3 regions of the Streptomyces sp. AN091965 genome follow, and region 1 is predicted to be linked to each of the others. Evidence: riboswitches for the same ligand, from Rfam matches in the RefSeq annotation. Region 1 holds a riboswitch; each other region holds the start of a gene.
The links. A riboswitch is a leader RNA that binds a small molecule or an ion and turns the genes downstream of it on or off. The one in region 1 is predicted to bind cyclic di-AMP.
Positions count from the first base shown of each region.

Region 2: it holds a riboswitch for cyclic di-AMP, as region 1 does, so the genes downstream of both, MQV74_RS30195 (M23 family metallopeptidase) here and MQV74_RS20220 (M23 family metallopeptidase) in region 1, are expected to answer to the same signal.
Region 3: it holds a riboswitch for cyclic di-AMP, as region 1 does, so the genes downstream of both, MQV74_RS07130 (C40 family peptidase) here and MQV74_RS20220 (M23 family metallopeptidase) in region 1, are expected to answer to the same signal.

Region 1 is NZ_JALDMY010000001.1:4,810,142-4,813,427, forward strand. It holds gene MQV74_RS20215 (aldo/keto reductase) at 1-138, opposite strand, end outside; gene MQV74_RS20220 (M23 family metallopeptidase) at 431-1,564, opposite strand; cyclic di-AMP (ydaO/yuaA leader) riboswitch at 1,577-1,745, opposite strand; gene MQV74_RS20225 (PP2C family protein-serine/threonine phosphatase) at 1,977-3,086, opposite strand.
Region 2 is NZ_JALDMY010000001.1:7,067,339-7,070,624, reverse strand. It holds gene MQV74_RS30200 (GntR family transcriptional regulator) at 1-498, opposite strand, end outside; gene MQV74_RS30195 (M23 family metallopeptidase) at 784-1,617, opposite strand; cyclic di-AMP (ydaO/yuaA leader) riboswitch at 1,631-1,792, opposite strand; gene MQV74_RS30190 (M16 family metallopeptidase) at 2,034-3,286, opposite strand, start outside.
Region 3 is NZ_JALDMY010000001.1:1,816,552-1,819,837, reverse strand. It holds gene MQV74_RS07145 (helix-turn-helix domain-containing protein) at 1-358, opposite strand, end outside; gene MQV74_RS07140 (ATP-binding protein) at 622-1,053, shown strand; gene MQV74_RS07135 (DUF6328 family protein) at 1,069-1,587, opposite strand; gene MQV74_RS07130 (C40 family peptidase) at 1,802-2,278, opposite strand; cyclic di-AMP (ydaO/yuaA leader) riboswitch at 2,282-2,435, opposite strand; gene MQV74_RS07125 (hypothetical protein) at 2,993-3,286, opposite strand, start outside.

The DNA of each region.
Region 1 (3,286 bases):
GTTGCCGCCCGCGGCGACGTAGGCGTCGAGGACGGCGAAGGACTGGTCCTGGTCAGCGGTCCAGCCGAAGACGTTGCCGCCGAGAGCGAGCGGGAAGACTTCGAGGTCGGACGATCCCAGAGGGCGAAGAGTGGTCATACCGGCGCCAACATCCTTGCGAAGTCGGGAATTCCGGTGTCGGACGGCGGATTCCAGACAAGGGATTCCAGGATGTGGAACCGGCCGGGGAGGCCGCGGGACGGAGGAACCGGCGGCCCTGGCGTCGGGGGGTCGTCGCCAGGACCGCCGGAGTCTGAGGACCCTTCGCGGTCAGCGGTCAGCGATCGGCCGCCAGCGGTCAGCGATCGGCCGTCAGAGGTCGGCCGTCAGCGGATCAGCGGTCGGCCGTCAGCGGGCCGCGCGGTCACGGGGGGCTCCGCGGCGGGCGGGATCAGGGGGTCAGGCCCTTGCCGCGCAGCCAGGACAGCGGGTCGATGGCCGCGCCGCCACCCGTCCTGACCTCCAGGTGGAGGTGGACCCCGGTGACGTTGCCCGTGCCGCCCATGCGGCCGATGACGTCGCCGGTGCTGACCTTCTGGCCCACGCTGACGGAGAGCGAGGACTGGTGGCAGTACCAGATCTCGGTGCCGTCATCGAGCTTCAGGACCGTGCGGTAGCCGTACGCGCGCGCCCAGCCCGCCTCCGTGATGGTGCCGGAGTGGACGGCCTTCAGCGGGGAGCCGCTGGAGCCCGCGAAGTCCAGGCCGGTGTGCTGCCCCGAGGACCACATGGAGCCGGAGTCGCCGAAGTGGGAGGTGAGGACGTACGAGGAGGCGGGCAGCGTGTAGCTCTTGGCGAGCTTCGCGAGGCGCTCGGCCTCGCGCTTCTTGCGGGCCGCCTCCTCCTTCTCGCGCTTCTCCTTCGCGGCCTTCGCCTTGGCCTCGGCCGCCGCCTTGCCCTGCTGGGCCGTGGCGGCCGCGGCGGCCCTGGCCACGGCCGCGTCCTCGGCCTGCCTGCGCTGCGCGTCGTCCGCCTGGTGGTGCTGGTTCTCGGCCTGCTGGAGGATGCGGGCCCGCAGGGCCTCCCCCGCGTCCGTGGTGCCCCGCTCGGCGTCGGCGCCGGTGACGCCCGCGGAGCTGAGCGGCGCCGCGGCCGCGGCGGTGACCGGTGCGGCGGTGTCGTCGCCGTCCATCAGGGAGCCGACGCCGGGCAGCGACCCCAGGTCCGGCATGGCGATGGAGACCGGCGGCTTACCGCCCTGCGCGGTGGCGATGCCGCCCGCGCCGACGGCGGCGATGACGCCGACGCCCAGGACGGTGGAGCTGCGGGCGAGGCCGCCGCCGCCCTTCTTGTGGATGCGGTGCTTGCCGCGCACGGGGCGGACGGTCTCCGCGGTGGGGTTCCACTCCTCCCAGGAGGCCGGGGGCTCCTGGGAGGCGTAACCGGCGTACCCGGCGGGCGCGGAGGCCTCGGCCTGGTCGGCGTACCCGGTGTGTCCCCCGGGTCCTTCGCCGCCGTCGGCACCCTCGATGAGACTGCCGTGGGGTATGTAGAGCGCTTCTGGGGCAGGCCGGTTGGACGCCACGGGGGCGCACTCCTTTCCTTCCTTCTCGCCTACCGGGTTAGCTGACGGGTTCGGAGCAGGAAGGTCTCCTACGGCCGCTGCTCGTGCACGGCGGATACGGGTCCGCGTGCGCGAGAGGCGTCCGATTCACCCCAAGATGGTGGTTCCCCGGCTCCCTTGCGGGATTAGGCGCGTGCGCGCGGAGCCGCCGGGTGTGACGGCTGGGACGACCGCGCTGCGTTATCGAACGTTAATAGACAGCGGGTCGGTATTCCAAGCTGTTCGAGTTGATCGTTAACGCTTACGCCACGAACACAACGGGACATCAAGGCTGGGAATAGGGCGAGTTGAGTGGGCGCCATGACGCTGCGCAGCGGGATCGATCTTCAGCTGCGCATGACGGGGCGTCAGTTGCGCTGCGCTGGGACTCCGTTCAGTCACGGGGTGTGACGGGCCGTCGTACGGCGAGGAGCGCCATGTCGTCGGTGGCGCCGCCGCCGGTGTGGTCGAGGACCTCGGCGACGAGCGTGGACAGGAGCGCGTCGGGGGCGTCCGCTCCCGAGAAGACGCGGCCCCCGAGCCGGGCCGCGGGGTCGTAGAAGGCGCCCCGCGCGTCCCGGGCCTCGCTGAGCCCGTCGGTGTGGAGCAGCAGCGTGGATCCGGGCGGGAAGTCGGTCTCGTCCGCCCGGTCGGGCCAGACGCCGAGGTCGCCCATGCCGAGCGGCAGCGCGGGTTCGGCGGGCGAGAGCACGCGCAGACGCCCGTCGGCGCGCAGCAGGAGCGGCTCGGGGTGGCCGCGGTTGACCAGGCGTACGCTGCCGCCGCCGCGCGGGATCTCCGCGAGGACGGCCGTGGTGAACCCCTCGAAGGCGTCGAGCCCGTCGCGCCGCGTGCCCTCGCGCGCGAGGGCACGCTCCAGGCGCTGCGCCACGGCCTCCAGGGTGGCCTCCTGCTCGGCCGCCTCGCGGAAGGAGCCGATGACGACGGCGACGGCGGCCACCGCGCCCATGCCCTTGCCGCGGACGTCGCCGACGATCAGCCGGACGCCGTGCGGGGTGTCCTGCACCGCGTACAGGTCGCCGCCGATGAAGGCGTCGGCCTGCGCGGCCTCGTACCGGGCGGCGACGTCGAGGCCGCCGATGCGCGGGTCCGGCTGCGGCAGGACGGCCCGCTGCGCGGCCTCGGCGATGGAGCGGGCGGAGGCGAGGCGGGCGTCGCCGCGGCGGACGACGCGGTTGATCACGACGGCGAGGGCGCCGACGGTCAGCATGGTGACGAACGAGGTGACGACCTCGACGTCCACGCCCGAGTGGTTGTCGATGCGCAGGGCGAGCACGGCGACGCAGGACACGGCGGCCGTCGCCACGGTGGTGCCGAGCGAGAAGAACGGGGCCGCGATCAGGGGCGCGGCGGCGAACAGCGGGGACGCGGTGAACTGGGGCGGTGTGAGCGCGTCGAAGGCGACCCCGACGACGATCAGGAGCGGGGGCAGCACGCGGGTGAGGGCCCGCTCGCGGCGCGGTGCCGGGCCCTCAGCGCCCATGGCACGCCTCCGGCCCGGCTCCGGTACGGAGGCCCCCACCGCCCAAAGCAACCACCGCTCCACTCCCGCCGCAGACCCGCCGCATCGGCCCAAGGCTTCCCGCGTTGGGCCCCGGGGGCGACCCGGCGTGCTCCGAGTGGGTGATCCGGCGGGCAGCGTGCGCCCTGGCGCGGGGCGGTGGCGCGCCTGCTCGCGCGGAC
Region 2 (3,286 bases), 2.3 Mb from region 1:
GGCCGCGGCCGGCGCGTCCGCCACGTACATCCAGGCGACCTTGTGGCGGAGCTGGGTGAGCAGGGCGATGAGGCCGGGGCTGCCGGAGGCCTGGGTGAGCGTCTCGTGGAACCAGCCGTCGAGCGCGCGCAGGTCCTCGCCGCCGCCGCGCCGGGCCCGCTCCTGACCGAGTCGCACGAGGCCGCGCAGGACCTTCAGATGGGCTTCGGTGCGGCGCTGGGCCGCGCGGGCGGCCGCCAGCGGCTCCAGGAGCGTGCGGACCTCCAGGAGGTCGGCGGCGTCCTGCTCGGTCGGCTCGGCGACGCAGGCGCCCGCGTGTCTGCGGGTGACGACGAAGCCCTCGGCCTCCAGGGTGCGCAGGGCCTCGCGCACGGGGACGCGCGAGACGCCGTAGCGGCGGGCGAGGAGTTCTTCGGTGAGCCGCGTGCCGCGTTCGTAGACACCGGAGACGATGTCGTCCCGGATGGCCGTGCAGACCGAGTGCGCGGGAATGCGCATGACGGACCTCCGCTTTAATGCCCGCGAAACGCGTCGAGCGACGCGTTGAAGACGCTGGTGCGGCGACTCCATGGACGCTGCCACGACGGACTCTATTGCAGATGGCCGCATTTTCCGATGGGGCACCGGAATCCATGGATATCTTTTGGCCAAAGGTGTGCGCGGCGGCGCGCTTACCGGTCGTGGGCGCTTAGGGCCGGGCCGTGCCCCGATGCCGAAAGCCCCGGCTCGGTGAGCCGGGGCTTTCGGGACGTGCGCGGGCGCGGGGCGCGCGCCGTCGATGCGTCAGACGCCCACGCCGTGGGAGCGCAGGTACGCGATCGGGTCGATGTCCGAGCCGTACTCGGCGCCGGTACGGGCCTCGAAGTGCAGGTGCGGCCCGGAGGAGTTGCCGGTGGAGCCGGAGAGGCCGATCTGCTGGCCGGGGGTGACGGCCTGGCCGACCGTGACGCTGATGGACGACAGGTGGCCGTACTGGGTGTACGTGCCGTCGTTCATCTTGATCACGATGTTGTTGCCGTAGGCGCCGCCCCAGCCCGCCTCGACGACGGTGCCCGCGCCGACCGCCTGCACCGAGGTGCCGGACGCTGCGTGGAAGTCGATGCCGGTGTGGCTGCCGGAGGACCACATGCCGCCGCCGGCCTTGTAGGAGGTGGAGACGTAGGAGCCGGCGACCGGGGCGACGTAGGCGTTCAGGCGCTTGCGCTCGGCGTCACGGGCGGCGCGCTCGCGGGCCCGCTCCTTGGCCTCCTTCGCCGCCTTGGCCTCGGCTTCCTTCTTGGCCTTCTCCTTCGCGGCGGCCTCGGCCTTGCGCTTCTGCTCGGCGGCCTTCTGCCGCGCCGCCTCTTCCGCCTTCTTCTGGGCGGCGGCGTCGTTGGCCGCCTGCTTCTGGGCGGCGGCCTGGGCGTCGATCTCGTCGGCCAGCGTGTCGTTGATGGCGATGGCCTGCGTGAGGCCGGTGCTCGCGTGGTCCGCGGAGCCGTCGGCGGCGAGGGCCGGAGCGGCCAGGCCCGAGATCACACCGGTGGTGGTGAGGGCGGCGACGCCCGCGGCGCTGGCAGTGGTGCGTGTGATGCGGCTCGGACGGCGGTGCTTGCCGGTCGGGCGGATGAGCGCCATGAAGCGGCTGGTCCTTTCCTTCCTTCTCGCCTACCGGGTTAGCTGACGGGTTCGGAGCAGGAAGGTCTCCTACGGACTCCTCGCCTCGCGGCAAGGGGACCGATTCACCCCAGGGGACGTGTGGGTCCCCGGCTCCCCTGGCTCACGCCGTACGGGGACTCGGCGATGACTGTCCGGTGCCGCGGGCGCGGCGTACTGCGTGACGTACAGCCGCACTGACGCTAAACGCCTCATCTTTCAATCGACAAACGGATCCTGCCTTTTGTAGCGCACGCCACACGGCAGACGCCCAACCTCCATGTCAATTCGGACATATGGCAGCATGCAGGGACCCCGGAGGCTTCCTGAGCCTCCGGGGTCCCTTGAGTTACACGGCGTTCGCGCCGGTTTGTCCCACCCCTATGGGTGCGGGGCAATCAGCCGGTGACGACCGTCACTTCGCCGATGCCGAGGGCCCTGACGGGCTCCTCGATCTGTGCGGCGTCACCGACGAGCACCGTCACCAGACGGTCGCTCGGGAACGCGCTCACGACGGCCGCGGTGGCCTCCACCGTGCCTGTCCCGGCCAACTGCCGGTACAGGCTCGCCTGGAAGTCGTCCGGCAGCTCCTGCTCCACCTGGTCGGCGAGCGTCGCGGCGACGGCGGCGGCCGTCTCGTACTTCAGCGGGGCCACCCCCACCAGGTTCTGCACGGCCACGTCGCGCTCGGCGTCCGTGAGGCCCTCGGCGGCGAGGGTGCGCAGGACCTTCCACAGGTCGTCGAGCGCCGGGCCCGTGTTCGGCGTGTCCACGGAGCCGCTGATGGCCAGCATGGCGACGCCCGGGGCGCCCTCCGGGGACCGCGGCGCCGCGGAGCGCAGCACCTGGCTGAAGGCGCGCACGCCGTACGTGTACCCCTTCTCCTCGCGCAGGACGCGGTCCAGGCGCGAGGTGAGGGTGCCGCCCAGGCAGTACGTCCCGAGGACCTGCGCCGGCCAGACGATGTCGTGCCGGTCCGCGCCCACGCGGCCGATGAGGAGCTGCGTCTGGACGGCGCCGGGGCGGTCCACGATGACGACGCGGCCGGTGTCGTCGGCCGACACCTGGGACATGGCGTGCGGCTCCGCCGACCCGCCCGTCCAGGCGCCGAGGGTGTCGGTGAGGACGGCGTCGAGGTCCGTGCCCGTGAGGTCGCCGACCACGACGGCGGTGGCCGCGGCGGGGCGCACGTGCTTCTCGTAGAAGGCGCGTACGGCCGCGGAGTCGATGGCGGTGACCGTCTCCTCGGTTCCCTGGCGCGGGCGCGACATGCGCGAGGTGGCCGGGAAGAGCTGCTTGGCCAGCTCCTTGGCGGCGCGGCGCGCGGGGTTGGCGGCCTCGTGCGGGATCTCGTCCAGGCGGTTGCGGACGAGGCGCTCGATCTCGCTGTCCTCGAAGGCGGGCGCGCGCAGCGCGTCGGCCAGCAGACCCAGGCCCTTCGCCAGGCGGGAGACGGGCACTTCGAGGGAGAGCCGGACGCCGGGGTGGTCGGCGTGCGCGTCCAGCGTGGCGCCGCAGCGGTCCAGCTCGGCGGCGAACTCCTCGGCGGAGTGCTTGTCGGTGCCTTCGGAGAACGCCCGCGCCATGATCGTGGACACGCCGTCCAGGCCCTGCGGCTCGGCGTCCAGGGGCGCGTCGAGGTGGACCTCGA
Region 3 (3,286 bases), 3.0 Mb from region 1:
TCGTCTCCAGCGTGCGCACCCGGCAGGCCTGCGACTCCAGGCTGATGAAGTCCCGGTACGCGGGCGGCAGGAGCCCGCGGTAGGCGTGCCACCAGTGGTGGCGCCCGTGCTCGTCACCGCCGCCCGCGAGGGCGACGAGCAGCTCCCGCAGGTGCGGGTCCTGAACGCCGTACGCTTCCAGGAGGAGTCGTACGTCGGCGGCCTTCACGCCGCTGCGGCCCGTCTCGATCCGGCTCACCTTCGACTGGTGCCAGCCGACGAGGGAGGCGGCCTCGCCACTGGTGAGCCCGGCCTCGGCGCGCAACGCCCGCAATTCCGCGCCCAGCTTGCGACGGCGCACCGCGGGACCGTACTGCATGGCTGTCTCCTTCTGGGTCCTTCCGGAGGACCGCGCCAACGGTAGGGGACAGTAGGGGAACTGCCAGTGTTACGCCCAAATACGGTCTGCCGTCGCAGAGTTCACCGCTTCGAGCGACAGATATATGCACATCTCGGTGGATCCGCGGGCGCGGTCCGCCCGAGAGTGGCAATCTGGCGCGAAGCACCAGCTCCGGGACGATCCTCGAGTGCTTCCGCCACGCGTCGGAAGTGCGGTCCCGGTGGGAAAGGGACGGCGCCGTCATGGCAGACCACCAGGAAGCATCAGTCACCCTGCCGAGCGACCCTGTCTCGGTCTCCACCGCCCGCACGTACGTGGCGGACGTCCTCACCGAGTGGGGCCTGCCGTCGGACGCCGACGTGGCCGACACGGTGCGGCTCATCGTCTCCGAGCTCGCCACGAACGCGGTGCAGCACACCCTCGGCCTCTCGCCCACCTTCACCGTGGACGTGCGGCTCGACCGCGACGAGCGGCTGCGCATCGGCGTCACGGACAGCCACCCCCGCTTCCCCCAGCGGCTGCCCGCAGCCGTCCAGCAGGACAACGGCAGGGGCATGGTCATCGTCCGTTGGCTCACCGCCGAGTGCGGCGGCAGACTCACGGTCCGCCCCACGGCGGAGGGCGGCAAGACGGTGTGGATCACACTGCCGTGGTCGGTGCCGGTGCAGAGCTGACCCGGGCGCGCGGGGTCAGCGCCGCCCGCCCGCGCGGCCGACCAGGCGGGGCAGCACGCCCCACAGCCCGCCGCACACCAGGAACGTGCCCGCGGCCGCGAGCACTCCGTCCGTGCGGCCCACGGCCACGTCGACGACGAGCAGGACGGATCCGGTGAGGGCGAGCACGAGCACCGCGAGGCCGACGGCCGCAAGGCGTGAGGACACCCGCACGATCAGCGGTTTGGCACCCCGCGCGAACAGGGTGCGGTGCACCGCGGCGGGCGCCGTGAACAGCGCGGCGGCGAGCACCGCCAGGAGCAGCGTGACGACGTACGTGGCGCGCTGCACGGAGTCGAGCGAGGGGAAGCGCGGGGTGAAGGCGAGGGTGAGCAGGAACGCGAAGAGGATCTGCACACCGGTCTGGGTGACCCGCAGCTCCTGGAGGAGCTCGGAGAAGTTGCGGTCGGCCCGCTCCAGCGGCGTCTCGTTGCGCGTGTGCCGGGCGGCGTCCGGTCTGGAGAGGCCCGCGGCACGGGGGTGATGGTCGGCCATGGTCCACGAGTATCCGCGCGGAGCCGCTCCACTCCCGCCTTGACGGCGGGGCCGTGCGGGTGACGTCGGCGGGGCGCCGCTCCGGACTGCCGTCCGGACCGTCCTCGGGTGTCGCCGCCGCCCGTGCCCCGACCGGACGGCGGCGGAAGGCGCTGGTGGCGCCCACTGCGGGCGACGGCTCGGGCCCCGAGGGAGGCCGCCGCCCGCCGGCGGGTCAGCGGACCCGGCCGTACCAGACCTGGTTGGTCCAGATCTTCTCGAGCCGCACCACGGTGCCCCGCTTCGGGGCGTGCCAGATCTTGCCCTTACCGGCGTATATGCCGACGTGGTACACGTTCCGGCCGGAGTGGAAGAACACCAGGTCCCCGCGGGTGCGGTTGCCGGAGGAGACCTTGCGGGTCTTGTTGTACTGCTGTTGGGCGGTGCGCGGCAGCTTCTTGCCCACGCGCTTGTACGAGTAGAGCGTCAGGCCGGAGCAGTCGAACCGGTTCGGCCCGACCGCGCCGTAGCGGTATGGGGAGCCCTTCTTGGACGCCGCGACCTTGAGCGCCTTCGTCCCGTGCGAGGTGGCCGCTTGTGCTTCTCCGGTGAGCCCGGGGGCCACGATGGTGCCGCCCACGGCGGCGAGTGTGAGAGCCGAAGCCGTACTGGCCCTCGTCAGCAGCGACGGAACACGATGCAGCGCAGTCATGCGCAACCCTTCGTCAGCCGCCTGTGAAGGATGACCTGTCGGGTTCGGGCAGGCGAAGATGCCCGGCCGCGCGATGCGACTTCACCCCAAGGGCCTTCCGGACTAGCCGGACGGCCCGCCTTGCTGGGTCCTCCACTCCTGCCGGTGCACAGATGTCGACCGGGCATCCGGGCGGCGGCAGGACTCGGCGTCCGCCCGGATCGCCCCGCCGCCTGTGGCGGGGGCTTGTCGTCGGAAGGGATCTTCACCCGAGAGGGGCGAAAAAACCGAGCCGGATCGGCGGTATGTGAGGCTCCTCACGCCTGACCCGTTCCGGTGGACAGAGCCCGAATGGGGTCTAGGTCACACTCGGAGATGATTGCCCCATCAGCGCCGGAACGCCCGAATCCGGGTGCGGCGTAAGGGAGTTGCGCATCTTCGGGGGTCCGCCGGGACGATCGCCGATTACGCAGAAGGGGCGATCATCTCTGGTCATCTCCGGGGCAACCCCGGACTCGGCCCGACATCGGCGCACACCGGCAACGGGCGGATGGCGCAGGCGCGCTGGGTCCGGGGCGCGTTCCACGGTGTCAGATGTCACCGGCGCACGGGGCGGCCAGGCCGAAAACGGAATGAGGGCTGGCTGGAAGTGTGGCACGGGACGGCCGGTCGTGGGGGGTGAATCGGACTGAATCATGACGGACCCTCGTGCCGCCGGCGTCGCCTTGACCTCCGTCACGGCCCCGTCGGCGGCGGCACCGTCACGCGCGCGGCGCGCCGCTCGCCGTCCAGGACGCGCAGCGCCCGCGCGAGCGTCGGCGCGTGCACCTCGCTCTCCCCGCGCTGATGCATGAGCGCCAGCGCGTCCCGCAGTTCGGTCGCCCGGGCGACCAGCGCCTGCGCGGCACGCAACCCGCCGTACGTGTGTTCGGCGCGGGCCGGGTTGATCCGGCCGAGGAGGTCGAGGACGGCCAGATAGGCGTCGACCACTTCGCCCTCGGCGCGGGTCAGCGCGGGCAGCGGCGGCAG